2 linked regions of the Ketobacter sp. MCCC 1A13808 genome follow. The protein of the gene in region 1 interacts with the protein of each later gene in a pairwise test. Links are inferred from orthologs where the notes say so. Each region holds a gene or a part of one and is shown in the gene's direction. Other genes may lie near its edges.

Region 1 (13,381 bases):
GTTGTCAGGGAAGATGCCCAGCTGTTATTCGGGTTCTTCAGCAAATCCGAACGGGCGTTGTTTCGGGTATTAATCAAGGTAAATGGAGTTGGCCCTAAGATGGCATTAGCGATCCTATCCGGCATTGAAAGCGCTGAATTTGTGCGCTGCGTGCAGGATCACGATATAAACACCCTGGTAAAATTGCCAGGTGTGGGCAAAAAAACCGCTGAGCGTTTAGTAATTGAAATGCAGGACAAACTCAAAGAATTCAGCGAATTCCAGATGCAACCGACATTGACGCCGGTCACCGGCATTATAAGAACCCCTCGTGTAGAGATAACCGACGCAGAAAGCGCGTTGATTGCACTGGGTTATAAACCCCAGGAAGCAGCCAAAGCAATTGCAGCTCTGGAAACGGAAGGGTTAAAAAGCGAAGACATCATTCGGCAAGCACTCAAACGAATGGTGAACTAGTCTGCAACAAAATAGGATTCCTGACTCAGACTATGATCGAATCAGATCGATTGATTTCGCCGGTACCTGAACCGGACGATGCACATGACCGCGCCATCAGGCCGGGAACCCTGGCGGAATATACCGGCCAGGCAGCGGTGCGCGAGCAAATGGAAATTTTTATTTCTGCTGCCAAAGGTCGGCAGGAAGCGCTCGACCATACATTAATTTTCGGGCCTCCCGGCTTAGGTAAAACCACGTTGGCGAATATCATCGCCAACGAAATGGGAGGTAGTCTGAAAAGTACGTCTGGTCCGGTATTGGAGCGTGCGGGAGATCTGGCCGCCATGCTTACCAATCTTGAGCATGGCGATGTGCTGTTCGTGGACGAGATACATCGTTTAAGCCCGGTGGTGGAAGAAATACTCTATCCGGCGATGGAAGATTATCAGCTAGACATAATGATAGGCGAAGGGCCTGCGGCCCGCTCTATTAAGATCGATTTACCACCATTTACCCTGGTGGGCGCGACTACTCGGGCCGGATTGCTTACGTCACCGTTAAGGGATCGTTTTGGGATTGTGCAGCGTCTCGAATTTTATTCAGTGGACGAACTCGCCAAAATCGTTAATCGCTCCGCTGGCATTCTCGGGTTGGCTATGGAGCATCAGGGTGCAGTGGAAATCGCCAGGCGCAGCCGTGGTACGCCAAGGATTGCTAACAGGCTATTACGCCGAGTGCGGGATTATGCCGAAGTAAAAAGTGATGGTCGGATTACGGCGGATGTTGCCGCCCGCGCGCTGGATATGCTGAAGGTAGATTGCCATGGTTTCGACACGATGGATCGCCGTTTACTTCTGACCATCATGGAAAAGTTTGATGGTGGCCCGGTGGGAGTTGAAAACCTGGCTGCGGCAATCAGTGAAGAAGCCGGAACACTCGAAGATGTCGTTGAACCCTATTTGATACAGCAGGGATTCATCATGCGCACCCCTCGCGGGCGTGTTGCTACTCGCCAGGCCTATCTGCATTTTGGTCTCAAGCCGCCGGCATCAATGAATGCGAACAGCGGAGACCTGTTTCAGGATGAGTGAATTTTTCATCAGATCACGGGTCTACATCGAAGACACAGATGCCGGTGGTATCGTCTATTATGTAAATTATCTGAAGTTTATGGAGCGTGCTCGTACAGAGTTATTACGCACTTTGGGCTCACAATTCGGCGATCTCAGGCAAAACAGGCTGCAATACGTCGTGCATAGCCTGGACGCCCGCTATATAAAACCAGCCTTGATGGATGACGAATTGGTGATTACCGCCAGCGTGCAAAAATTGGGGCGTGCCTACATAGAGTTTCATCAACAGGTAAAACGAGACGATGAAGTAATATGTGATGCTTGCATAAAAGTCGCTTGCGTCGATACTGAACAACTTAAACCGGTTGCTATTCCGGAATCATTAGCGAATCAATTTAAAGCGTTTAAACTTAACGCAGAAGCCAAATAACAAGATCCCAGAAGGAGATAGACCAACGTGGAAAACATGTCTGTGTTGAGCCTGATAATCAATGCCTCGATTGTAGTGCAGCTGGTTATGCTCATTTTATTTTCACTCTCCTTGATTTCCTGGTACATGATCTGGCAAAGGCAATCCATTTTGTCCAAAACGAAGCGCGCACTGAATGATTTTGAGGAGCGGTTCTGGTCCGGCATCGATTTGTCCAGATTATTTGTCCAAGTCAATACCGAACCGAACGATTACAGTGGCGAAGAAAATATTTTTCGTGCCGGGTTTAAAGAATTTGCCCGTTTGAGGAAAGGCTCCACCAGTGATGCCGAGTCGGTAATGGCGGGCACTGAAAGGTCGATGCGGGTAGCCTTGTTGCGCGAGCAGCAAAAGCTGGAAATGCACTTGCCTTTTTTGGCCACCGTGGGATCAACCAGCCCGTACATCGGTTTGTTCGGCACGGTGTGGGGGATTATGCACTCCTTTCTGGCTCTGGCAAACGAAAACCAAGCGACGCTTTCTCTCGTCGCTCCCGGTATTGCCGAAGCACTGATTGCCACTGCAATCGGTTTGTTCGCGGCCATTCCTGCGGTAATTGGCTATAACCGATTCTCATCATCGGTCGATTCCCTTCTGCACAGTTACGAGACATTTATGGACGAGTTTTCCAGCATACTGCATCGTAAGGCGCATTCATCGGATGCTGATCTCAAGGGCAACGCAGGAATCTGATTATGTCCACAAAGCGCACAACTGTTCGGCGAAAGCCAATATCCGATATCAACGTTGTTCCCTATATCGACGTCATGCTGGTGTTGCTGGTTGTGTTCATGATTACAGCTCCGATGATGACAGCGGGCGTAAAAGTGGATCTCCCGGATGCCGATGCTGAACCGTTGGTGTTACCCAAAAACGAGCAGTTTGTGATTGTTTCAGTTAACCAGAATGGGCAATACTTTTTAAGCGTTGATGAAGAGAACCAGCAACCCAAGCCTTTGCCGGACATCATTAAAGCGGTATCCGACATTAAACGGGCAAAGCCGGACACGCCGGTGTTAATGGAGGGGGACGAACGGGTTGCTTATGGGTTGGTGATGCGGATGATGATCGGGTTGCAACAAGCCGGGGTCAATGATGTTGGCTTGGTTACCGAAAGCGGTTTGAAGGAGTAGTTCTTGTCCTTTGTGAAGGTGGATCCGGCAGCTCTGGTCAAGGCAGTTTTAGTGCATGCTATGGTGTTGGCGTTGTTGTTTTTCAATTGGCCCAGCAGCGACGAGATAATAAAAAGCAAACCACTGCCCAAACACGTGACAGCAGTGGTGGTTGAAAAACCTAAACCTAAAGTGCAGCCAGCACCGAAGCCGAAAGTTGCGCCAAAACCGAAACCGGAGCCAAAACCGAAACCAAAACCGAAACCGGAGCCAAAACCGAAACCAGAGCCCAAGCCAGAGCCCAAGCCAGAGCCCAAGCCAGAGCCCAAGCCAGAGCCGCCTCAGGAACAGTTGGATTCGTTTAGTGATATTTTAAAGCAGGAAATGGAGTCGATCGAAAAAGACCAGCCTGCGACACCGGCGAATAACCAGGACCAATCCGCTCAGGAAATGGATGAAATTCTTCAGTACAAGGGGCTGATCCAACAAACCGTGCAACGGTATTGGCGTCGCCCACCAGGTGCAAGAAACGATATGACCGTGGTATTGGATATACAGTTGTTACCCGGTGGCGAACTTAAATCGGTGCGGATTGAAGATTCCAGCGGCAACCAGGCGTTCGATAATTCGGCAATGTTGGCGGTGCAAAGTGCGGGTAGGTTCAGTGTGCCTCCGGACCCCAAATTATTTGATCGCCATTTCAGAGCGTTTAAAATGCGATTTAAACCTGGGGATTTGAGATACTAGCTTTCATCTGGCTCAACTGCCGATGGATGTATTGTTTAAGACTAACCAGCAAATGCTGAGAGAGTGTATGAAGCGTTTATCAATAGTAAATCTTGTTGTTCTTATGAGTGTCTTAACGCTCTTTTCCATATCGGCGCGAGCAGAGCTGATAATTGAAATAACCGAGGGCGTGACTGATGCCACCTCAATAGCGGTTGTTCCGTTTGCCTGGAGTGGAAACAGGCTACCGGAAGACGTAGCGCAAATCGTGTCTGCGGACCTGCACCGCTCGGGGCAGTTCGCGCCGCTGGACCGATCCCGGATGCTGAGTCTGCCGACCGACGAAAGTCAGGTTTTCTACCGTGATTGGCAATCCAAAAGCAACGGTGCCGAATATCTGGTTATTGGAAAAATGTCTTCTACCAGCGACGGCAAATATCGGGTCGATTATCAGCTTTTCGACATATTCCAAAAGAAAATGGTGAAAAAATGGTACGTAAGCGGCGACGACCTGCGTGCCATGGCGCACTACATCAGCGATACACTTTATAAAGAGTTAACCGGTGTGCGCGGCGCGTTCTCTACTAAGATGGTGTATGTCACCATGGAATATTTGCAGGAAGCGGGTAAAAGGGTGCAGCGGTATCGCCTTTATCTGGCCGATGTTGATGGCCACAATGAGCGCATAATGTTGGAATCAAGCGAGCCGATTCTTTCACCGAGCTGGGCGCCGAACGGACGACACATTACCTATGTTTCGTTTGAAACAACGAGACCAGCAATCTATATCATGGACACGAAAACCCGAAAATCCCAGAAAATCACTGGTTTTGCGGGATTAAATGGCGCGCCGAGATTCTCGCCGGACGGGAAAAGTTTGGCCATGGTCTTGTCAAAGGACGGCAATCCGGAAATCTATACAATGAATTTGACGACAGGAAAAGTGAAGCGGATTACCAACCACTACGCTATCGATACAGAACCGGCTTGGTCCCCGGATGGAGAGAGTTTGATATATACCTCCGAGCGGGGCGGGTCGCCACAAATATATCGACAATATCTTGATTCCGGAAAGGTTGAGCGCTTAACATTCGAAGGCAGTTACAATGCGCGACCGGTTTTAACACCGGACGGCCGGTTTTTGGCGATGGTGCATCGTTCCAACGGAATATTTCACATCGCAGTGCAGGATTTAGTGAGAGGGACTTTTAATGTGCTGACAGAAACCGATTTGGATGAATCTCCCAGTATTGCTCCGAATGCCAGTATGATCATTTACGCAACGACGGATAAAGGAAGCGGGGTGTTGGCTGCGGTTTCCCTGGATGGAAGAGTGAAAGTTAAGCTGCCGTCCAGAACCGGAGATGTAAGGGAGCCTGCCTGGTCGCCATTTATGTAAAAAAAAAGTTGTTTGTTATTGATTTGTTGTAATATTGTTTAAAATGTTTAATCGAACCACTACTATTTGTCTGGTGTTCCTCTGTTAGGAGTTATATATGTCCATGTTCAATCGTAACTACATTTTGGCCCTGATCGCTGCATTCGCAATTTCAGCTTGTAGCTCAACCCCCGAAGATACGACCGATGATTTATCCTCGGCAGCGTCACAAGAAGATTACTCAGATTCTGATAGCCAAGTAGACGGCGGAGCAATGGGTAGCGGTGAGTACGCAGCAGAGGAAGCGACCGACCCCGCACTAGAAGAAAGAGTTGTATACTTCGATTTCGATAAAGCCAGTATTCGTCCTGATGCCATCGCCACTTTGCAGGCGCACGCCTCGTACCTGTCCAGCACGCCAGCAGCGCGTTTGCGGGTGGAAGGTCATGCTGATGAGCGCGGCACCCGCGAATACAATATGGCATTAGGCGAGCGTCGAGCGAAGGCAGCAGCCAGTTTCCTGGCAGCCAATGGCGCATCAGCCTCGCAACTTGAAATCATCAGTTACGGTGAAGAGCGTCCAATTGCTCTGGGGCATGATGATGGTTCCTGGTCTCAGAATCGTCGTGCTGAATTGAAATACACCGCTGAAGCCCCATAAGCGCCACGCAGAGTATTAAATGCAGAAAGCTTTCGTATTGTTTCTACTATCTACGGTCACCGCTGTTGCGGTGGCCGTTCCTCCCTATGAGCCATTACCGGGTTCAGCCAGCGCTCAGGTGCAAACCAACACCGACAAAACCAGGTCGGCCGGTTCCGGCTCTCAAAGTGGTTCGGGTAATGGTTCAGGGCTGGGTTATAAGTCCGCAGTGGATTCCGGTTCGGAATCCACCGGTGGTCCTACGTTAAATACCGGCTCAAATTGGGAGACGTATTCGCAGATTCAGCAAATGCAGCAAGAACTTCAGGAAGTTCGCGGCATGGTTGAAGAATTGAACCATCAAATCAAACTTATGCAAAAGCAGGGTCGCGAGCGTTATTTGGACCTGGATATGCGCATCAACAAGTTGGGAGGAGAGTCTTCTGATCCTGATTCCTCCGCAAGGAGGGGCAATTCCGTCCCAAAGATGGATGACAAAGAGCTATATGAGCATACCAGCTCTTTGCGTAAACAAGGCAAGTACGATGAGGCCATTTCGGGTTTCCATCAATTGCTCAGTCAATCACCAAAAGGGATGTATGCTCCCTACGCCGAGTATTGGTTGGGTGAGCTTTACATGGTGTCAAAACCTGCCAGTATCGAAAAGTCCAAGCGGCATTTTATCAACCTTCTTGCAGGCTATCCGGGGCATGTGAAAGTACCGGACGCCATGTTTAAATTGGGTAAATTGTATGCAGGGCAAGGCGAAACCGGCAAAGCGAAAAGTGTTCTGAGCGAGCTGGTTAATAAATATCCTGATAAATCCGCGGCAAAATTGGCGAAGGATTTGTTAAAAACCCTGTAAAGCGGTTGAACCTTCAGTTAAGATTGCGCGTTTTCCGTTCTGGGTATCAGCGTGTCGCAACTCCGTATCACCGAAATATTCTATTCTCTGCAAGGCGAAGCCCGAACCATTGGGCTACCGACCGTGTTCGTACGCCTCACCGGTTGCCCTCTCAGATGTCAATATTGTGATACCGAATACGCCTTTTCAGGCGGCGAAATGCGCTCATTACAGCAGATTCTTGATCAGGTGAACTCCTATAGCCCCCGGTATGTGACTGTTACGGGCGGCGAACCGTTGGCGCAACCGAATTGTATTCCGTTATTGTCTCAGTTGTGCGATCTGGGTTTGGAGGTTTCTCTGGAAACCAGTGGTGCGCTGGACGTGAGTGAAGTCGATTCCCGGGTTAGTATCGTGCTTGATCTAAAAACGCCGGGCTCCGGTGAAATGCATCGCAACCTGTATTCCAATCTTGAACATCTGAAGCCAAAAGATCAGATCAAATTTGTCATCTGTGGCCGCCAGGATTACCAATGGGCCAAAATGCAGTTGAGCCAATTGAAATTGGACTTGCTAGTGGGGGACGTGCTGTTTTCGCCCAGCCATCAGGCAATCGAACCCGCTGATCTGGCTAATTGGATTGTCGAAGACAACTTGCCCGTTCGTTTCCAATTGCAACTACACAAGATTTTATGGGCTGACCAGCCGGGGTATTAGACCGGTTTTCAGGAGGCATCAGACTGATATGACTGCAAAAAAAGCCGTTGTTTTGTTATCCGGTGGGCTGGATTCTGCCACTTGCCTGGCCATAGCGAGCTCTCAGGGGTACGATTGTTATGCAATGAGTTTCGATTACGGGCAGCGACATGAATCGGAGCTTGCGGCTGCGCTGCGGGTAGTCGGTGCATTGGGTGCAAAAGATTTCAAAACTATTCGTATCAATATGGGCGATATTGGAGGGTCTGCGCTAACGGACAGTAACATCGCTGTCCCCGAGCTGCCAACCGAGGGTATTCCGGTGACCTATGTACCTGCCCGTAATACCGTATTTTTATCCCTGGCGTTAGGTTGGGCGGAGGTGTTGGATGCCGATGCAATATTTATCGGCGTTAACGCGGTGGATTATTCCGGTTATCCGGATTGTCGTCCTGAGTTTATAGCCGCATTCGAACACTTGTCCAACGTCGCGACCAAAAAAGGAGTGGAGGGCAGGCCTCTGATTATTAAAGCGCCCCTGCTCACTCTGTCGAAGGGCGAAATAATCCGCAAGGGTATTGAGCTTGGGGTGGATTACAGCCTGACGGTTTCATGCTACCAGGCGGACCACAATGGGCTTGCCTGCGGTCGCTGTGATAGTTGCCGTTTACGAAGCGAGGGATTTAAGCAGGCTGGCGTGACGGATCCTACACAGTACCAGTAGCGGACGGCCAAACTCCGGGATTGTGACAGTAAAAGCAAAATCGTAATTATTTCAGGCGTTTTGGGCCATTTTAGAGCAAAAAACACACTGCAGCAAAAAAGATGATAGAAATCAAGGCCATAAAATTGAAAAAAAGCCTTGTGATTTAATTTCTAACCAGTAATATACGCATCCGTCGAAGGGTCGTTAGCTCAGTTGGTAGAGCAGTTGGCTTTTAACCAATTGGTCGCTGGTTCGAATCCAGCACGACCCACCATATTAAAAACAGCATTGAAACCGCACCGGTTGCAGAGAAAGCAAACCATCAGTGCGGTTTTTTTGTTTTAGCGCCTGGCAGCTACCCGCCGGTATCCAGGCTTGAAAGAAGCGAGCTCGGCCACCATATAACTAGCCAGTATCACATGCTCGCGGGTTGCAGTAGAATGAGCGCCGGAACACCAAGAATCTAACTACCCTGGGTATTAGCAGTAAGCGCGCTTCAAGAGGTCGAATTCATGAATACCACGGTTACGGATATTGTTAGGGATCACCTGGATGGCAGCCATCTTCAAAGCAAGCTGTCTGATGCCGAGAAGCTAGACTACCGCAATCAGATTAAGGTCTTGTTGAAACAGCAAAATGCGGTGTTGGTCGCTCACTATTACACCGACCCTGATCTGCAATCTCTGGCTGAAGAGACTGGGGGTTGCGTTTCTGACTCCCTTGAAATGGCACGTTTCGGTAAGCAGCACCCGGCAACGACTCTGGTAGTGGCCGGTGTTAAATTTATGGGTGAAACCGCTAAAATCCTGAGTCCCGAGAAAACAGTACTGATGCCCACCCTGGAAGCAACCTGCTCCCTCGACCTCGGTTGTCCTGTGGACGAATTCAGTGCCTTTTGCGATGAGCATCCCGATCGCGAGGTGGTGGTCTATGCCAATACCTCGGCGGCGGTGAAAGCCAGGTCGGACTGGGTTGTTACCTCAAGTATCGCTTTGGAGCTGGTTGAGCATCTACACAACCAGGGTAAGAAAATCCTTTGGGCGCCGGATAAACACTTGGGTGCTTACGTTCAGCGTGAAACGGGGGCTGACGTGTTGCTCTGGGATAGCGCTTGTATAGTTCACGATGAGTTTAAAGCGAAAGGCCTTCAGGACTTGAAAAAGGTTTATCCGGATGCCGCTGTTCTTGTACACCCGGAATCACCGGAGTCGGTAGTGAACCTGGCTGATGTGGTGGGATCCACCTCTCAGCTGATACAGGCCGCTCAGAAAATGGAAAACAGCACGTTCATCGTTGCAACGGACCGAGGCATTTTCTATAAAATGCAGCAGCAGGCACCCGGTAAACTGCTTATTGAAGCGCCTACCGGAGGTAACGGTGCAACATGCCGTTCTTGTGCTCACTGCCCGTGGATGGCAATGAATGCACTGGATAATCTTACGCTGGAGCTGAAAAATCACAGTAACGAAGTGCATGTGGATGCAGCCTTGATTGAGCAGGCAATGATTCCGTTGAATCGTATGCTGGATTTTGCGAAGCGCTAGAATTCCATATCGCGCATGGAATTCTCCATCTCGGCAATGCGCTCGGTTATTCTTGCTGTCATCTGAAAGTTTTCTCTGGCCAGGGGGAGGGCATAACGTAATTGCTCAACGGCCCGTTGCACATGCCCATAGAGAAAGTAATATTCTGCTTTGGACTGGTAAACCCCGAGGCGGTCTTTGGCTTTACCCTGAGCTTCTGCCAGCATGAACCACAGTATGGGCCAGGTTTCATGCAAGGTAATTTGTTCGCGCAGAATTTTAATGGACTGATCGGTCTGGCCTCTGTGTGTTAAGGCGTCTGCATAGTGGAGGCTCAATGCGTAGTTCTGGGGTGAATAACCAAGCCCTTCTTCCAGCACTTTGATTGCCTCCGGGTAACGGCCCGCTTTATTGAGTATCTCGGCCTGGGTTGCGATATAGGTAATGCGCTGCGGCCGTCGCTTCAGAAGCTCAGCCATATTCTGAAGGGCTTTGTCCAGTTGGTTGGTTTTCATATATGCGCACGCCAAACCGTATTCATTCACTTCCAGAAATTGCTTACTGTCCGCTTTTTGTTTTTCAAGATCATTGATCATGGCGTTGCCGTCTCTGGCAAAATCCACTTCCACCCGCACTTTCATCAAACTGAACTCAAGTGAGTTGGCCGAGTCCTGTGCCGGGTATTTTGCTGCTCTGCTTCGGGCGTCCGTGATGCGGGATTCGGTGACGGGATGCGTCAGCAGGAATTCCGGAGGCAAATCACCATAGAAGCGCATGCTACGTTGTAAGGATTCGAAAAAGTCAGCCATGGCGGCCGGATTCATACCGGCATTCACCAGCGTTTGCATACCTACACGATCGGCTTCTTGCTCGTTGGAGCGACTGAACCTCAGCTGCGAATCAATCGAGGCAGCCTGCGTTGTGGCCAGTGCCGCCATACCCGCGTCAGCACCGGCGGTGGCGGCCAGTACGACGCTGGCCAGTAGGGCCGCCATGCTGGCCCAGGACGTTTGCTGGGAGTGTTCCAGTCCACGCGCAAAATGACGTTGACTCAGGTGGGCGAGTTCGTGGGCGATGACACCTGCTAACTCGTCCTCCGTGCGCGCGTTCATCAGCAATCCGCCGTTCAGTCCCATGACGCCACCGGGAGCTGCGAAAGCATTAATGGCGGGGCTGTTAAGCACGATCAGTTCGATATTTGGCTGGTCCAGGTCGCTGGACGACGCTAAGTGGTATACCAGTGTATTCAGGTAATTGTGCACCAGGGGGTCATGAATGACGGGGGCTTGCGAACGGAGTTGTCTCAGCCAGGCGCGACCCAGCCGGTACTCCTGTTCCGGGCTGATAATGGCCGAGCTGGCATCACCCAGAGAGGGTAACGTGTTGCTGGCGGTAGCATAAGCGCGGGACAGGGACGAAGAACACAAGCTTAAAATCAAAATCAGCCTGGTTGCCAGCATCAATCTATACTGCAAGTTCATATTCAATTTCTAGCGTTCGCCGTCCCGGAATCTGGAAGATTAGACAAAAGCTTTTTGATAAAGTTTTCGCCGGATTAGGATTAGGTTACTCTTATCTTATTAGGGTAGCAGATGCAGAATATCAGACCTAGCCATATATGGTGATCGGAGATTGTCTGTAACATTAGGGTCAATGCTTGTATAGTGACGGCCCCTTCAAACTGTGAGCAGGTGAGATGGACGCGGTGCCGGATCTGGACGCGCGGGGAATGAATTGCCCGCTGCCGTTATTGAAATTGAAGCAACGACTAAACCAAATGGAAGTGGGTGACCGGATTCACGTCAAAACCACCGATCCCGGCTCGGTCAGGGATTTCGCTGCCTTTGCTCAACAGGTCGGTCACATCATTCACGAACAAGATCACCGGAACGGTGAGTATTTGTTTTTAATTGAAAAATTAGCTTAGGGCTTTTCAGTACCATCTATGTTTCAGATTTTTAGTGACTGGTATAAAGAATATTTTTCCAATCGAGAAGCGGTCGTTTTAATTCTGTTGCTTGCGGTCGGCTTAACCATCGTTGTGACAATGGGTTCAATTTTAGCGCCTGTTCTCACCGCCATTGTGTTGGCGTACCTGTTGCAGGGCATGATCAGTTTCCTGGTCAGCAAGAAAGTGCCCTGGTTTGCTTCCCTGCTTTTCACTTATGTGTTGTTCCTGGCGGCGCAGGTTTCCTTGCTGTTTGTGCTGGTGCCTCTGGCCTGGGGCCAGTTAGTCCGTTTGTTCAATGATCAGGTGCCCAGAATGCTATATGAGGCGAACCTGTTTCTGAATATGTTGCCGCAGCGTTATCCGGAACTGGTCTCGGAGCAGTGGGTGAAAGAGATCAGCACCCTGACCTCCACTACGTTGAAAAGCCTGGGAGAATCCGTGCTGACCTTTTCAGTATCGAGCATTCCCAACCTGATGGGTATACTGATCTTTTTGGTATTGGTGCCAATGCTGGTGTTTTTTTTCCTCAAAGATAAAGACCGTATGATTAATTGGGTGGATAGCTATTTACCTCAGGACAGGCCTTTTATTTCCCGCGTTATCAAAGAAATGGACGTCCAAATATCGAATTATGTGCGAGGGAAAGCGCTAGAGATACTGATAGTAGGTTCAGTTACGTACGTGACATTTGTTCTTTTAGGTGTGAACTACGCCGCTTTGCTCGGCATGCTGGTGGGGTTAAGTGTCGTGGTGCCTTATATCGGCGCAACGGTCGTGACTATTCCTGTCGCGGTAGTAGCCTACTTTCAGTTCGGCTGGGGGCCTGAGTTTATGTGGGTATTGGTCTCATACGGCATAATACAAGGATTGGACGGTAACCTGCTGGTACCCATATTGTTTTCCGAAGCGGTTAATCTTCACCCAGTAGCAATTATTACGGCTGTTTTGGTGTTCGGAGGTTTTTGGGGGCTTTGGGGGGTGTTTTTTGCCATCCCACTAGCAACGTTGGTGAAGGCCGTGTTTTCCTCCTGGCCCAGGGAGCCCATACCGGTGCTGGTAAAATCCGGGTCGGTTCCCTCACCGGGGCAGGACGGGGGCCTCCTTTGATGCCCGGGGCGTTAGTCCGTTGCTTCGGCCGCCTCCAGCACCTCTTCAACGTGGCCGTTGACGCGGACCTTGCGCCATTCGCGGCGTAAAACACCACTTGAGTCAATCAGGAAGGTGCTGCGTTCCACGCCCTGGATCTGTTTGCCATACATATTTAATGGTTGGATTACTTCAAACATTCGGCAAAGGTAGGCATCGGTGTCTGAAATCAATTCGAAGGGAAATTGATATTGCGCCCTGAATTGTTCATGGGATTTGAGGATGTCTTTGGAGACACCGAAAATCAGAGTTTTCGCTTTCTTAAAGTCCTCGTAGTAGTCTCTGAAATCCAGGCCCTCTGTGGTGCAGCCAGGAGTGTTGTCTTTCGGATAAAAGTACAGAACCACTTTCCAGCCTTTCAGCCTGGATAAAACGATGTCTTTTGAGCTGGTTGCTTGTGCCGCAAAATCCGGGACTGGTTTACCGATCTCAACGAATGCCATTGACTCCTCCTAAGCCCGTCTTGGTTTTTGTTTTAGACCTGTTGCTAGTTCCTCGCTGGCTTAACGGCGAGGTTCTATGGTTGCATCCAGGTTACGTTCATCACAAAAGGAAACGAAAGCTTCTTTTAAGGAGGCAATCGCAGAATTTGCTGGTACGTTTACTGACATTTCCAACGAGAACATGGCCGTTCCCGTATGTGCTGCAGCATAGGTGCCCGTTTCCATTTCTTCAATAT
Region 2 (15,584 bases), on another replicon or contig:
AAACTTAACTGTAACGGGGCTGCCTGCAAACGGCGTAACGAAAACCCGGTTTCGAGCTGGCCGTCGGGGGCCCCGTGCTGGCTGGCTCCGGCCCCGTCAAACGGGGGATCAACCCGAAGAACACCTAATGAGGATGCCAATCCATCCAATGCCGCCACAGAGCCAAACCTGCCCAGCTCCGGCAGTGAGTCCGATTCCAGATGGGAGGGGGCCAAATACAAGTGCTGGCGAAAGCGCCTTATGCTAAGCGCCCCCCATTCCACCATGGGGCTGCCGTCGTCGGCAGCGGGCAGGACTTCACGAATCACCCGCAAAAGAAGGGTTTCCGAAGGCGCCAGCGCCCCCACTCTGACAAGCCAATAGCGCAATAGGTTTTTTTGCCGCGGCAACGCCAGCCCGGTTAGCTGCCCAATAGCCAAACCCTGATCCGCCCGCGGCGGTCCCATATCCAGTGCCGCCAACTGGTCCAACAACGCACTGGCTTCCTGATTCAGACGCGCACTGCGGGCGATGGTTTGGTTCAATTGCGGTTTGATTTTCCGCCACGCCGGCAATATCTGTCGACGTATATAGTTCCGTTCGATCTGGTCATTTTGATTGCTGGGATCCTCTACCCAGACCAGCTTCTGCTCCGCAGCGTAGTTTGCCAATTGCTCACGATCCTGCTCCAGCAAGGGTCTGAACACGCTCATGTTCAGTCGCTCAGTGACTGGCAGCATCGCCCCCAGCCCCAATGGACCACTGCCTCTGGCCAGACGTTGCAGCAACGTTTCGACCTGGTCGTCCCGGTGATGAGCCAGCATCAGGACAGCGCCAGTTCCTGCCTCCGAAACGTGCTTATTGAAACTCCGGTAGCGGGCGTCTCGGGCAGCTTGTTCCGGGCTGGATTGATGCAGGTCGATATCCACCGCTTCTACAATCAGAGGTACATCCCATTGTTGGCAGACCCGCTGGCAATGACGCTGCCAATCGCTGGCGTGGGATTGCAGCTGATGGTTAACGTGAATGGCTTGCAAGGCAACGTCGCCATGCTCGTTACGATCACGCCACCGGCAAAGCAAATGCAGCAGCACTGTAGAATCCATGCCGCCGCTAAAACCGATGAAAATGGTAGCAGGCTGCGGATGCGATTCCAGAGCCTGCCGGATTAGATGAATATCAATAGGCGCGTTAACCTCGTTTTCGCCGACGATAGAGGGCGATAACCACCACGATCAGCGTTAGGATAAAAGGTACAAGCGCAATATTGATCAATTTCAGTTTGAAGTCCAGGGCTTCGATATCTTTGTTCAGCTGATGCTGCACATCACGCAACTGCTTCCGAATACTGAGCTTTTTCTTGCGGAACTCTTCCAGCTGGTTTTCCACCTCCGGAGTCAGGGTAATCATTTCACCGTTCTCACCCTGTTGATTTTGCAGTGCAGTGAGTTGCTGCTCAATATTCTGCAGTTCCTGCTGCAATCCCTGTTCAACGCTCTGGAATTCCTCTTCGGCCGCCCGTCGCATCTCTTTTACCACGGTGAAGGGGCGGAAATAGCGTCCCTGACCGCGAATATCAATCAGGTCTGAACTTCCGGATAGCAGTTCCACGGTATTAAAGAAGAAATTGCCGTTATCCGCAAACGGGCTCGCAATTTGCTGGCCGAACATTTCCTGCACCTGAACCCATAAACGATCAGTAAGAACATCGGTATCGGCAACGATCACGACGTTAATCGGTTGGCCGGACTTCTGCAGGTATTCCTGTTTATTGTCCGTCACCGCTTTCACCGACTCCGCCTCCACCGGCTCTTCGGCGACATCATCGGCAATGTCTTCGGCGGCTTCGCTCCCTTGTTTGGTATCATCACCGCCTTCGCTGATTGGTACCCCCTCCGGAAACGCGGATTGGACCTCACCGGTGATTCTCACACCCATCGAGTAAACCTTGCCATCCGGGGTAAAGCCCTGCATCAACGTGAGCGGATCGTCCATTTGTACCAGCTTCGCAGCATCAATAGGCATCGCATGTTCCGAGCTGGTCATCAGGGGTTCGATTTTGGTGGTCACCCCCTCCAAGGTCGAAATGAAACCAGTGCTGGACATATGCAATGTTTCCAGCTGGCTGGTGGAGATACTATCACGCGCCAGGTTTTGGTCAGTGAGCTGTAAAATGCCCAGATGGCGAACAGGTTGACGATTCTGGCCACTGACCTGCAACGCCAACTGAGCATCGCCGATAAATTTACCCATATCGACGTTTACGCCCCAGGCATTGAACAACCGATTGAGATCTTGAGACGCCTTGTTCTCGCTCATGCGATCCAATTCAGCAAAAGGATCGACAAAAAATACCGCATGCCCCCCTCTCAATACATACTGGTCAATAGCAAACAGCGTCTCTTCACTGAGCTCTTTGGGATGGACTACCAGTAACAAGTTATAGTCTTGCACGGGGATTTCCTGCACGTCCTCAGCAACCGGCATCACCTCAAACAACTCTTTGAGTTGAGAGAAAGTAAACCAGGGTGCCGTAGGCTGGCGCGTCATCATTTCGAAGCCGCCATCGACCTGAAGCCCGGACAGCAAACCGATAACCGGTTTCTTCGTCTGACTGACCTGGTGGATCATCTTGGCAATATCGTATTCCAAAAACCGCTGACGCTCTGCCTGAAAGAAAGGGATCTGCAAAGTAGGACGTTCATTTTCTTCGGCAGTGGCACCTTCGGTTAATTCGCCGTATTGCGCCACTAAACCAAAGTAGACTGTATCCGAATTATTAATCGGAACCGCCTCCAAACCAAACGCGGCGGCGCGATCCTCATCCTCTGAAAAAGGCTCCGGATCAATCACCGTTAGCTTGATTTTTCCTTTCGAAGCCGACACGTATTCCTCAAGCAGTTCACGCACCTGTTTCGCGTAATTACGCAAACCCAGTGCTTCCCGCGTGGTGCTTTGTGAAAAGAAAAAATACAGCTCAAGGGGTTTATCCAGCTCGGAGACTATATTTTTACTGCCATCTGACAAGGTGTAGATTTGCCCTTCGGTCAGATCAACTCGGGCACCCTTAAAAATCCAATCCGTAAATAATGTGGAAAATAAAACAATCAACGCCAGGATCACCAACCCGGCACCTGAAAACCATTTGCTAATGTGCATCGTGGAGGCTCCTTAGTTAGCTTTCTTTATGTCAATCACGATTGCGGTTGCCATCAACCAGCCGCCCATCATGATGAGGAAATACAACAAATCCCTGATTTCTAGAACCCCTTTCGAAATGGAGTTGAAGTGAGACAGAAAGCTAAGTGCTGCGATGGATTCCAGCACCCAGGTGGCAAACCAGCCTGGCATCCAATCCATCACGATACTCATACCGCTCATCATCATAAAGAAGCAGACCACCACAGTAATAATAAAAGCGATAACCTGATTTTTAGTACAAGCAGAAATGCAGGAACCGACGGAAAGCAAGCTTCCGGCCATTAACCAGCTACCGATGTATCCACCAAGAATTACGCCGTTGTCCGGGTCTCCCAGGTAATTTACCGTTATCCAGATTGGAAACGTCAGTATTAACGCAATGCCGGTGAACACCCAGGCAGCCAGGAACTTACCCAGCACCATATCCGCAAGGCTCACCGGTAGCGTCATTAACAGCTCCAAAGTTCCGCTCTTCCGTTCTTCCGCCCACAACCGCATCGACAACGCAGGTACTAAAAACAGATACAACCAGGGGTGGTAATTAAAAAAGATTCTCAGATCTGCCTGCCCACTTTGAAAAAAATTGCCAAAGAAAAAAGCAAACGAACCCGCTGAAACCAGAAAAATCATAATAAACACATAGGCTAGCGGTGTAGCGAAGTAACTGGACAATTCCCGTCGGAATATGACACCTAATTGGTTCATCATGCGGCCCCCTGAGTAATGGTACGGAACACTTCATCCAGACGACCACGCTCCACATGCAGCTCGCGTACTTGCCATTGCTTTTGTTGTATTAGATCGTTAACGGCGTTAAACAAACCCGGTTTGTCATTAGGAAACACCACCAGGTTACCGCCATCGACTTCTACGCTACCCGCTTGCGGTAACCGGGCCAGCAACGATTCGGCACCCTCAGCGTCAGACAGACTCAAGGAGATAGCGCCATGATAGCGGGAACGGGCCTCAAGCTCGGCCGGTGTGCCGTCCGCCAGTATGCGCCCGCCCGAAATAATAATGGCCCGACTGCAGACAGCAGACACCTCTTCCAGAATATGCGTCGAGATAATGACAATCTTGTCTTTCGACAGATTTGCAATCAGTTCGCGCACTTCTTTTTTCTGGTTTGGATCCAGTCCGTCCGTAGGTTCATCCAGAATAAGAACTTTTGGATCGTGAATAATGGCCTGTGCCATCCCCACCCTGCGTTTGAACCCTTTGGATAAGGTGTCGATGGTTTGATCCATCACCCGATCCAGATGCAATTGCTGTTTCACCCGCTCTATTCGGCTTGCCAACTCTGCTCCCCGAAAACCCCGGATCTTGCCGATGAACTTCAGAAATTGAGCGGTGGTCATATCGCCGTAACTGGGGGCCCCTTCCGGCAAGTAACCGATGATCGCCTTGGTTTTGAGCGGGTTAACGCTGGCGTCATTTTCGAAAACCGTCACTTTGCCGGAGCTCGGCGCCATGAATCCGGTGATCATCTTCATGGTGGTGGACTTGCCGGCGCCGTTAGGGCCGAGAAAGCCCAGCACTTCTCCGGGAGCAACCCGGAAGGACAGGCCATCCACTGCCGTGAACTGGCCAAAAGATTTAGTCAGGTTGTCTATCTTTATCATGATTTTCCCTGTTTATTTTTAGTTCACACGAACCCTCGACACAGAGCCCTGGCGTGCGACCGCCGCGAACCCTGGCAGGCTCAGGGGTTTCATCGTAAAAATCGGGTGGTTGGACTACAGCTACTTAAAAAAGTTCTTAGCCCCTGATGGGTACGGATGCTACCACTGAATTCATCCCCTGTTACGGATTTATATGATAGATTTTTGCCTACACGCGGCATAGGGATTAGACTCTGCGAGTTCTGAATGGCTGCTTCCGAGCAGGCCCGGCGACTCAACATAAAGGTTTCACATGACACGATGGTTAGGATTGGATCTGCTGTTCGCATGGATTGTAAAGCAGTTTTTATATTTGATAGTGCGTACACGGGTTCAGCCAGACAATATTGAATCGCTGAATATTGATGCCGAAAAGCCGGTTTGCTATGTACTGAAGAGCGAATCCTTGTCTGATTATTTGGTCATGGACCGGGAATGTATAGCACAGGGTTTGCCTGCCCCCTCCAGCGGACTGCAGGTGGGCGGCTTTCAACATAAGCGAGCGGCGCTTTATCTTAGTGGTCAGGGCTGGGTCTGGCAGCGCAAGGAGATGATTCAGTCGCAACCCAAAAAGCTGGTCAACATGATCAAGGCCATGGAACTCGACCCCACCCTGGATGTGCAATTAGTGCCGGTGTCGTTGTTTTGGGGGCAAGCACCGGCGCGTGAAAATTCTGTATTTAAAATCCTGTTTTCGGACAACTGGCGTGTGCCCGGTTTATTCCGCAAATTGCTGATGATTATGATTCAGGGACGCAACACGGTCGTGCATTTTGACGAGCCGGTGTCGCTACGTACCGCCATGCAGGAAGGCCTGAGCCAGGAACGCACCGTGCGCAAACTGAGCCGCGTTTTCCGCACTCATTTCCGCCGCTTGCGCGAGGCCGTTATCGGCCCGGATCTTTCTCACCGGCGCATTCTGGTAAACGCACTATTGGGTATGCCTAACGTGGTGGCTGCAATTGAAGCCGAAGCGTCGCGTTCCGGGAAAAAGAACATTAAAAAAGCCCAGGCTACAGCGCGCAGTTACGCCGAAGAAATTGCCGCAGACTATTCGCACGCGGTGATTCGTATTTATTACCTGGTGTTAACCTGGTTGTGGAATAAATTATACAACGGTGTTTCTGTTACCGGTATTGATCGTCTCAAAAAGGTCGCCACCAATAATGAAGTTATCTACGTGCCCTGCCACAGGAGCCATATTGACTATTTGCTGATGTCCTACCTCCTGTTTCGCAACCGCATGGTGCCACCGCACATAGCGGCCGGTGTGAATCTGAACATGCCGGTAGTGGGTCCCATTCTGCGTCGGGGTGGAGCCTTTTTTCTACGCCGTAGTTTCAAAGGCAACCGGCTTTACACGGCCGTATTCAATGAATACCTGAATATGACATTTGATCGTGGGTTTTCTGTAGAATACTTTATAGAAGGCGGACGCAGCCGCACTGGGCGGCTGCTAGCGCCAAGACCGGGCATGCTTTCCATGACCGTGCGCAGTTTCCTCCGCACACAGCGCCGGAATTTTGTGTTCGTGCCCGTGCACGTGAGTTATGAAAAAGTGTTGGAAGCCGGCACCTACCTGGGTGAGCTTTACGGCAAAGAAAAACAACAGGAATCCATTTTCGGAATTTTGCGTACTTTGCGTAAAATCCGCGGCACTTTTGGGCAAGTCTACGTCAATTTCGGCGATCCGATTCACCTTAATGATCATCTTACCGAAATTGAGCCGGACTGGAAAAAAGCAGACTACAACGACAACAAACCACCGCCCTGGGTCAGCACAGCCGTCGATCAGCTCGGCACCCAAATCATCACCGAAATTAATAATGCTGCGGTGATCAATCCCATCAACCTGCTGAGCCTGGTTTTGCTCTCCACCCCAAAGCAAGCTATGGATGAAAAAGCCCTGGCCACACAACTGGATTTTTGTCTCGCCTATCTCCGAAAATCCCCCTACAGCAATGAGGTTGTGGTCCCGGAGATTGACGGCAACGGAATTATCGCTTACTGCGACACGTTAGAAGTGTATATCCGTCAGAAACACCCCCTGGGAGACGTCATACGTTTCACCGACGAAAAATCCCTCTTAATGACCTACTATCGTAACAACATCATTCATGTGTTCGCGGTCATTTCCCTGGTTGCTTGTCTGGTGCTGAATAACCGGCGCCTGCAACGCGCAGTCCTGTATAAACAGATTCAGCAATTGTACCTTTTTCTGCAATCCGAACTGTTCATCCACTGGAAAGCGGACGATATACCCGGAGTCGTAGACCAATGCGTCGCCGTGTTGGTGGAATACGGATATTTAATCGCCGATGCTGAAGAAGTCTGGGCACCGGATTCCCGCACCACCGAATTCATGCATCTGACCATTCTGGCCAATACGACACATCAGACATTGGAACGCTTTTTCATCACAGTTGAAATATTGATTAAGGCGGGCTCAGGAAAGCTGCATCGATCTCAGCTCGAGAATGCTTGCACGATGCTGGCTCAGCGTATGTCACTATTGCATACCTTGAGCGGGCCTGAGTTTTCCGATAAATCACTATTCCGTAATTTTATCCAGGCCCTGATAAAAAACGATATTATCAACGTTGGAGACAACGGAAATCTGGTATTTGGTGATCCTCTGCTACGTTCCTACGAGGATGCTCATTCACTGTTAGGTGAGGATACCCGACAGAGCATTCAGCAAATAGCCGAAATGGATCTGGAGAAAGAAATCGACGAAGCGTCGACAAATAAAACCAAAGAAAAAGCATAGCCGCGGAACTTAGGCGACCACTCGGTGCTCAGACCGGATAAACGTCCATGCGGCTACTCTTACCCAGAATTTGGTAACCTGGTTTCATGGCCGCCATTAGCGCCCCGGATTTGCGCGGACGCTTCACTACTACCCGCTTTTTGGCTGCATTGATGGCCAGTGTCAACAGTGACTCAGCATCTATATCGTCTCCCACCACGTCGCGAAAGATGCGCATTTCTTTTTTTACTAATGCAGGTTTGGATCGCTCCGGAAACATCGGGTCCAGGTAGACCACATCAGGACGTGCCAGCTCATCGCCCGCTGCCAATAAATCCGACAACAGGCTGAAAGCCGATATGGGTTTCACGGTAATGCGCCGGGCCACCGGGGCTCCAGCCTCTGAGTCCAACGCGCGATCCAGGCCATCGGCAAGCAACGCCGCGATGGCCGGTTGTCGCTCACAACTGATCACACTGTAACCCGCAGCGGCCAGAATAAAACTATCACGACCCAAACCTGCCGTGGCATCCACCACTGTTAAGCGGTCTTTGCTCCGCCCTGCCACCGCTTTCACGATCATTTCATGCTGAGCCCGCTGAAATCGAAACCCGGTTTTGCCGTGCAGAAAATCAACTGCGATCGGCAACCCCAATTCGGGGTTCAAGGAGCGCAACTGAATTTGACCTTCTCGCCACTCCAGCACCGCTTTCAGCTCTTCTTCCTGTACACCCTCCTGCGACCAATATTCATCAAAATGGGAAACCGGTAAACCCAACTGCTTTATTCGTTGACGCATTTCCGGATGATCCACAGCAATCCAAGTACGGCTCAAAGGGCTCCCCTTATTATAACTATCGGTGTGACTGGCTTAGAGGGTCTTACACGAACAGGTCGATGGTTCCCAGAAACTCACCACTGCCCTGGGCTTCACGGCTCATCTGTTGGGTGGTAGTGTACGTGTGCATCGCCGTTTGCCTGGAGGGTGGCAGGTGTTCACCGGTGGACGCAGGGTATATCCGGTGCAAATGTTGACTGGCTTGGTTTTGGTTGATCGCCACCACAGGGGCTTGCTCGATCACCTGGCGATTGGCCTGGCTGGTTTCTGTGGTCGGCTCTATTGGGGCATTGTTCTGCTGTGGGCCTGGCGGGCGCCGGACACGCTCAAGCTGCTGCGCAGCAGTCCGCTGGTTATCGCTTTCGCGCAAACCGGTTCTGGCGTAGGTCTGTATTGGGCCTGAGCTGATTTTCATGTGTGCATATCATTCGCGAACATTACTGAAACCCGATTAGTATAGCCTCTGTTTACCGGGTGTTAAACGTCGAAACACGGGATTCAATAAGGTGAAGTTTGCCACGGGGCCGAGCCGTAACCCGACAACACTAATTAGGTAAGCTTCGTTTAGTGAGGGCCGTGACTACCGAGCTTAGGGTTTTACTAATTTAAGCCCACAAACGCAAATAAAAATGCACCCAACGCCAACCGGTAAATTACGAACGGCAGCATGCCAATACTTTCCACCAACCTCATAAAAACGTGGATACACAAAAAAGCGCTTACCGCAGAAGCAACGACACCCAGGGCCATAATATCCCAGGGCACCGGGCTATGACCGCCCGCCAGCTTTACGGTTTCCAGGGAGCCGGCGGCCACAATTATCGGGATCGACAACAACATGGAAAATCGCGCAGACGCTACCCGGCTAAAGCCGAGGAACAGTGCCGCTGTGATTGTTATGCCACTGCGGGAGGTTCCTGGAATCAAAGCCAGAGCTTGCGCACAACCAATGAGAAACGCAAAATTCCAGGTGATCTTTTCGACGCTTAATTCACCTTTGCCCGCTTTATCCGATGCCCACAATAACAATCCAAAAAACACCGTCGTACAAGCTATAACGAAACTGGAGCGCAGGTGATCTTCAATAAAATCACTGAATAGACCACCAAAAATCACCGCCGGCACAGTTGCGATTCCCACCGCTAACGCGAGATGCATATCCTGATTCATTTTGCGACTGGTGACCGAATCCCAACTGCCCACCACCATCCGCTTAAGATCCACATAAAAATAAACGACCACCGCAAGCAGCGTGCCCAGATGCACAGCTACGTCGAATGCCTGCCCCTGGTCAGGCCACCCCAGAATCTGGGAAGGCAGAATCAGATGAGCAGAACTGGAAACGGGAAGAAACTCCGTCAAGCCTTGGATAACAGCAAGCACCAGTGCTTGAAATACATTGTCCATTCGTTATTCCTTTGCAGTAATGATATAACCGTTGGCAAACTCAGCAGGCATTCGCTTGGGTTTACCTGAATCTATAGCAACACACACCCATTTAGTATAACCGCGCAATACCGTCACTCCATCCGCAGGCCGAACCAGCTGATAGCGGCGAACCAGCGACAGTTTTTTGTCGTTTTCCATGATCCAGGTACCCATCACCAGACGGTCACCGCAAAAGGTAGCGGCCAGATAATCCACCTCATGGCGATGTGCCACCATTGCCCTGTTGAGCTCGGTGTATTTTTCCCAGTTCAGGCCTAACGCTTGTGAGTGCCCCCAAGCGGCTTCTTCGAGCCAGCTCACGTACACCACGTTATTGGTATGCCCCATAATATCGATATGTTCATCTTTCACTTCGATTTCGCGCACATAGGTGGGCGTTCCATAATCCCAGCTCAGGCCGTCGATGTCAGATGGTTTCATACATTGTCCTGTTATTTTCCTGGTGGCATCGGCTTTGCGGCCACATTATTACGCAGGTAAACCGGCACCACCTGCGTCGCGTCTACCGTATGACCTTGCCGCCATTGCGTTTGAGCCAGACATAAAAGATCCGTTGCGTGCGGTAACATCGCGGCATCGGTCTTCACAGGCAGGCTACCGGTTGACTCTATTTGTTGCTGATAGATCCAGCCGCCACCCACACCATAAGCAGGCACTGCCAAGGTACCCGGTTGCACCTGGTGCGGCACACAAACCTGTTCCTCGCCCACTGCAATGACGTCACCGAACCCGGATACGTGAAAACATCCCCAATACACCTCCCCCATACGGGCATCCAGCGCTGCCATGATGGATTTCCAGCCATGCACCCGATAGCCCTGATGCGCCAATACGGCGAGAGTTGAAATCGGCACTACCGGCAGATCAGCGCCCAATGCCAACCCTTGCACCACACCAGCGGCAATACGCAGACCGGTGAACGAGCCGGGGCCCCGCGCAAACGCTATGGCATCCAGTTGTTTCAGGCTGATCCCTGCATCGCTAAGCAGCCCGTCCACCATCGGCAACACCCACTCTGCATGCTTGCGTGGTTCATCAGTATAGCGGTGGCGTGTTTCAGACCCGTAACTCAATGCGACCGAGCACGCGTCTGACGAAGTATCAATAGCCAATATTGAGCCTTCGGCAGCCTGCGTCGTGTTATGCATATTGATCTGGGTCCTGGCTTGTGGCATGGAAGAATCAAAAATTCGTCGACTGATTCAGAAGCTGCGCATTATCTCAGGTTTCGACATAGCTGAAAAACCCTGATTAGGTATTTACGCCATTAATCTGGTGCGCTTCGAGAAACGCTATCGCTTCTGCTAAGGATTCCACTCTGGCCATATCCGGTAACGCAGCAAGGAAGCGGCCTCCGTAGGCTTTACGCAACAGCCGACGATCCCCCACCACCACCAGCCCATCATCGTCCGGTGCCCGCAGCAAACGCCCTACTCCCTGGCGCAGACGCGTAATGGCCTGGGGCACGGCGAAATCATTAAACCAATGACGCTGCTGCTGGCGGGCCATATGCCGCCACGCCAAATTCATCAAATCATCCGGTGGTGAAAAAGGTAGCTTATCAATTGCCACGCATCGCAACGCAGGCCCCTGAATATCGATTCCCTCCCAGAAGCTTCCGGTCGCCAACAACAGGCTATTCTGATCCTGTCGGAATTGCTGCAACAATTGCTGCCGGTTGGATTCCGGTTCGTACACCAGGATGGTCCGCTCGGTTCTACCCCGCAGCAGCTCAGCGCAAACCTGCAACGCCTTATGGCTTGAGAACAACAACAACATGCCACCTTGCACTTGAGTGGCCAGCTCCAGCAAGGTATCTGTCCAGGCAGAATAGAAGTGCTCATTTGCAGGATCCGGCAACGATTCCGGCACCCAAAGCCGGGCCTGTTTGCGATAATCCATGGCGCCCTTAAACCGGTACTCATCCATCTCCGGCAACATAAGCGACCGCTTTACGAAATCAAATTTATCGCCCACTGCCAGGGTCGCGGACAGAAACACCCAGCTGATATGAGATGTTCGCAACCCTGTGAAAGGTGTATTTAATCGTGCCGCCAATACCCGCATCCAGTTTCCTGAGCGCTCGCAATAGAGCAAACCAGACTCTTCAATGGTACGGCTTAGCATCGATACCCACAAAGTGAGTTGGGCGAGGTACTCTTTGATATTGGCCACAGACCCCTGAATGTGTTCCAGGTACTGTTGTAGGGGCCGCATGATATCAAGCAGAGGTTGCACACTGCGTGAGGACACCGCCAACAAATCCTGGCTCTCGAAGGCCGGCGACAATTGGGTTTCAATTTGTTGCCAAACCCGCCCCAACTGGTCCAGTCGCTGCGTCAACTCACTAAACAGGCGGAGCTCATCGCCCAACTGACGGCGCAACTTGGTCAACCAGCGTTGCAAACGGTAACCGTCAATCATTTCCATATTGTGGCGCACCAGCATATCCGGTAACTGATGGGCTTCATCCACGATCACCGCAGCTGCTTCTGGTAACAACGCCCCCAAACCTTTATCAAATAGTTGCTGATCGCTGAGCAGCAAACTGTGATTAATCAGCAGTAACTCTGATTCAGCCGCTTTACTGCGAGCACGCTGGAAAAAGCAATGGTCGAACCAGGCGCAGGCTTTACCCAGACAGTGATCGGCGCTGACACTGATGAGCCGTCGTAGCGGCGTTAGTTTTTCCTGCGCAGCGGGGGGTAGAGTTTGTAAATCCCCACTGCGGGTCTGCAGCCGCCATTGGTTTATGTGATCCCAAACCTCCAATAGCAAGGGATGGCCGGTCTCCAGGGATTGCTGGATTTTATGATTACACAAATAATTGTCACAGCCTTTCAAAACCTGCATCGATTTTGACTGTGGTAACATGAGTTGCAGTTTCTGATACTCCCCCCACCACAAGTGGTCCTGTAACGTCCGGTTGCCTACCGATAGAATTATTTTGTCGGGAGAGGTCATTGCCGCCAACAGATAGCCCAGGGTTTTACCGGTGCCGGTGGGGGCCTCGATCAGCATGGAACGTCGTTCTGAAATCGCTCGCTCTACCTGCTGTGATAACCCAAGTTGTTCTTCGCGTGATTGGTATCCCGGCCAGAGCTGCGCAAGCTCACCTGCCTCGGACAATAACTTTGTTACCAGAGAGGAATCAGCGGATCGGTGGGGGTTCATGGCAACTCAGTTATAATCGGAAATCAAAACAGATTGAACGGGAATGTACCACACTCGGAGTCAACAATGGCAAAAACGGTTCATCCTGCGGTGAGCGCAATTATACTGGCAGGAGGAGAAGGACGGAGGATGGGTGGCGAGGATAAAGGCTGGCTGGACCTGAATGGTGTACCGTTAATCCGGCATGTTATTGATCGAGTCCGACCCCAGGTGAGCGACATCGTCATCAGCGCCAACCGCAACCTGCAACGCTACCACAGCTTGCCGTTTCCTATTATTCAGGACAGCACGCCCTACCTGGGGCCGTTGGGTGGAATTGCTGCCTGCCTGAAACACATTACAACGGAATACGCTCTTGTTATTCCCACCGATGCCCCGCTCGTTCCACAGGATTTGGTGACACAGCTTTATAACCACGCGCCTGCGCCTCTGGTGCTTTGCCGCGACTCGGAACGCTTGCAACCCTTGTTCGGGCTGTATCACCGCTCTCTTGCAGACTCGATAGATCAATTTCTCTTGCGGGGTGAGCGTAAGTTAGGGCTGTGGTGTAAACAACATCACCCGCTGATTGTCACCATTGGTGACAATCAGGTGTTTACAAACCTGAATTCCCCTGAAGATATCGCAAAATTTGAGAAAAATTGTCACAACTGAAGGTTAACAGCCATTCCATTGTTACCAACCTTGCTGAGTTGGCAAAAAAAAGCCCCTGAAAGGGGCTTTTTATAACGCAAAAAATCAGTCTGAAAACTGATTATGCTTTTTTAGGACGACCACGAGTTGATTTCTTGGCTGCAGTCCGCTTAGCAGGCGCTTTTTTCGCAGCTGTTTTCTTGGCTGGACCACGCTTCTTAGCAGGTGCTTTTTTCGCTGCTGGACGCTTGGCCGGAGTCGTTTTTTTCGCTACACGCTTCTTGGCTACGCGTCTTTTTGGCTTGGCAGCTGCTTTTTTCGCGATTGCTTTCTTCTTAGCAGCGGCTTTTTTCGCTGCCGCTTTTGCTTTCGCCGTTTCTTTCTTCTCTTTCGCCTTCACTTTCTTGGCATCAGCCGTTGAACGGGCTTTCTTCCAGCGTGCTTCGAAGGCTGCAATTGCCTTACTCATGTCTGCATCAGCACGTGCCGCCAACGAATCAGCAAAATCTTTGATCGTTGAGGCAGCTTTTTGCTCTGCTTCAGCGATTGAGGCTTCAACTTTAGCAACGGTGCTTGCAACTTTGGCGTTACGCAGTGCTTCGCGCTTCGCTTTCAGCTGCTCTGCCGCTTTAGCCGAGGCTCGTTTTGCAGATTCTGCAGAACGCTGTGCCATTTTAGTACCGGCTTTTTTAGCTGCATTGGTTTTGGCCTGGGCATCTTTCTTAGCTGCCGCGGCTTTCTTGGTTAGGTCATTTACTTCAGTTTGGGCTTTAGTTAATGCTGCCTCTGCTTTTTCAAGCATCGGGTTAGCAGAAACTGCTGCTGCTTTTGGTGCTGCTTTGCGTGCAGGACGCTTTTTAGCAGCCGCTCTTTTTGCTCTTGCCATGATTCTGTCTCCTCAGCTATGGCATATTTCGGACACACACATTTAGTACTACTTGTAAATGTGCTTAAGAAAAAGTAGCACAAAAAAAATGCATGTGATACATACACATGGCAATATTATTTAATAATTAATTTATTTCCAGCTTTAACCCCCCTTTTTTTAAAAAATCCCCCACTTTTTTTCAATTTCATTCAATTTTCATCGGCTTTTTAATCTTTCGGCACTGACAATATTCTTTTTTATGCTTTTCCGGCCGGGTAACTTTTTGAGTTTAATTATTCTGTTTCAGGAAACGCCAGCCAATTGAGCATTCCGTTTTTTAATTTTTGCGGGTGGCCGATGAAGTTTCCAGAGCAATAATTCAATCCGAGACAATTCAATCTGAGCTTTTGTAAAACCACGAAGTCCAATCTTGAAGCTCGCTTTAAATTATAATTTCTGGCGCGTCTTCGCCACCTTGTTCCAACGTAAATAAGCCCTTATAAATCCAAATCTGGACAAAAAAAAAGACACCTCAAGGTGTCTTTTCCTCTGCTCCGATCTGGTAACAATTTATCGGAATAACTGAATCCGGACTATTTAATCGAAGCCATGACTGCTGCCGTGATGTCTTCCACCGATCCAACACCCTCTACCCGACTGTATTTTGTGTTTGCAGTGCCCTCAGCCGCCAGATTTTTATAAAAATCCACAAGCGGTGCTGTTTGACTGTGATAAACATCCAGGCGCTTACGGACAGTGTCTTCTTTATCGTCGTCCCGCTGCACTAAGTCTTCCCCGGTAGCATCGTCTTTGCCTTCAACCTTAGGCGGATTATAAGTGACATGATAAACACGTCCTGAGCCCGGATGAACGCGGCGACCACTTAAACGCTTAACGATTTCTTCGTCCTTAACCGCAATTTCCAAAACATGATCAATTTCGATTCCCGCCGCTTGCAACGCCTCGGCCTGGGGAATAGTGCGGGGGAATCCATCAAACAAAAACCCATTCTGACAATCGGCTTCCCGAATT

The links.
Region 2: the proteins of ybgC (region 1) and plsB interact in binary tests that used the Escherichia coli proteins (3 or more experiments, as listed by UniProt). The link is inferred for Ketobacter sp. MCCC 1A13808 from one-to-one orthologs.

The regions. Positions count from the first base shown.
Region 1 is NZ_VRKW01000001.1:245,529-258,909, reverse strand. What follows is about bases 235-3,231. They hold ybgC (tol-pal system-associated acyl-CoA thioesterase), read left to right. Parts: upstream 235-1,521; coding sequence 1,522-1,941; downstream 1,942-3,231. Other genes in these bases: tolA (cell envelope integrity protein TolA), read left to right, coding at 3,126-3,231; tolR (protein TolR), read left to right, coding at 2,676-3,113; tolQ (protein TolQ), read left to right, coding at 1,978-2,673; ruvB (Holliday junction branch migration DNA helicase RuvB), read left to right, coding at 489-1,529; ruvA (Holliday junction branch migration protein RuvA), read left to right, coding at 235-456. In the rest of the region: more of ruvA, read left to right, coding at 1-234; more of tolA, read left to right, coding at 3,232-3,839; Tol-Pal system beta propeller repeat protein TolB, read left to right, coding at 3,907-5,217; peptidoglycan-associated lipoprotein Pal, read left to right, coding at 5,315-5,857; tol-pal system protein YbgF, read left to right, coding at 5,877-6,701; 7-carboxy-7-deazaguanine synthase QueE, read left to right, coding at 6,753-7,397; 7-cyano-7-deazaguanine synthase QueC, read left to right, coding at 7,426-8,100; quinolinate synthase NadA, read left to right, coding at 8,595-9,626; FT643_RS01165 (M48 family metalloprotease), read right to left, coding at 9,623-11,086; FT643_RS01160 (sulfurtransferase TusA family protein), read left to right, coding at 11,302-11,532; FT643_RS01155 (AI-2E family transporter), read left to right, coding at 11,551-12,663; FT643_RS01150 (peroxiredoxin), read right to left, coding at 12,675-13,145; FT643_RS01145 (glycine cleavage system transcriptional repressor), read right to left, coding at 13,206-13,381.
Region 2 is NZ_VRKW01000005.1:56,187-71,770, reverse strand. Bases 4,740-7,852 are described here. They hold plsB (glycerol-3-phosphate 1-O-acyltransferase PlsB), read left to right. Parts: upstream 4,740-5,094; coding sequence 5,095-7,611; downstream 7,612-7,852. Other genes in these bases: FT643_RS11495 (class I SAM-dependent methyltransferase), read right to left, coding at 7,640-7,852; FT643_RS11505 (ABC transporter ATP-binding protein), read right to left, coding at 4,740-4,802. In the rest of the region: tRNA lysidine(34) synthetase TilS, read right to left, coding at 1-1,103; FT643_RS11515 (GldG family protein), read right to left, coding at 1,171-3,138; FT643_RS11510 (ABC transporter permease), read right to left, coding at 3,151-3,885; more of FT643_RS11505, read right to left, coding at 3,885-4,739; more of FT643_RS11495, read right to left, coding at 7,853-8,425; FT643_RS11490 (hypothetical protein), read right to left, coding at 8,472-8,843; FT643_RS11485 (undecaprenyl-diphosphate phosphatase), read right to left, coding at 9,029-9,835; FT643_RS11480 (acyl-CoA thioesterase), read right to left, coding at 9,839-10,273; tRNA (adenosine(37)-N6)-threonylcarbamoyltransferase complex dimerization subunit type 1 TsaB, read right to left, coding at 10,309-11,025; FT643_RS11470 (ATP-dependent DNA helicase), read right to left, coding at 11,129-13,051; molybdenum cofactor guanylyltransferase MobA, read left to right, coding at 13,118-13,705; FT643_RS11460 (hypothetical protein), read right to left, coding at 13,806-14,570; adk (adenylate kinase), read right to left, coding at 15,146-15,584. UniProt on the Escherichia coli protein: Catalyzes the transfer of an acyl group from acyl-ACP to glycerol-3-phosphate (G3P) to form lysophosphatidic acid (LPA). This enzyme can utilize either acyl-CoA or acyl-ACP as the fatty acyl donor.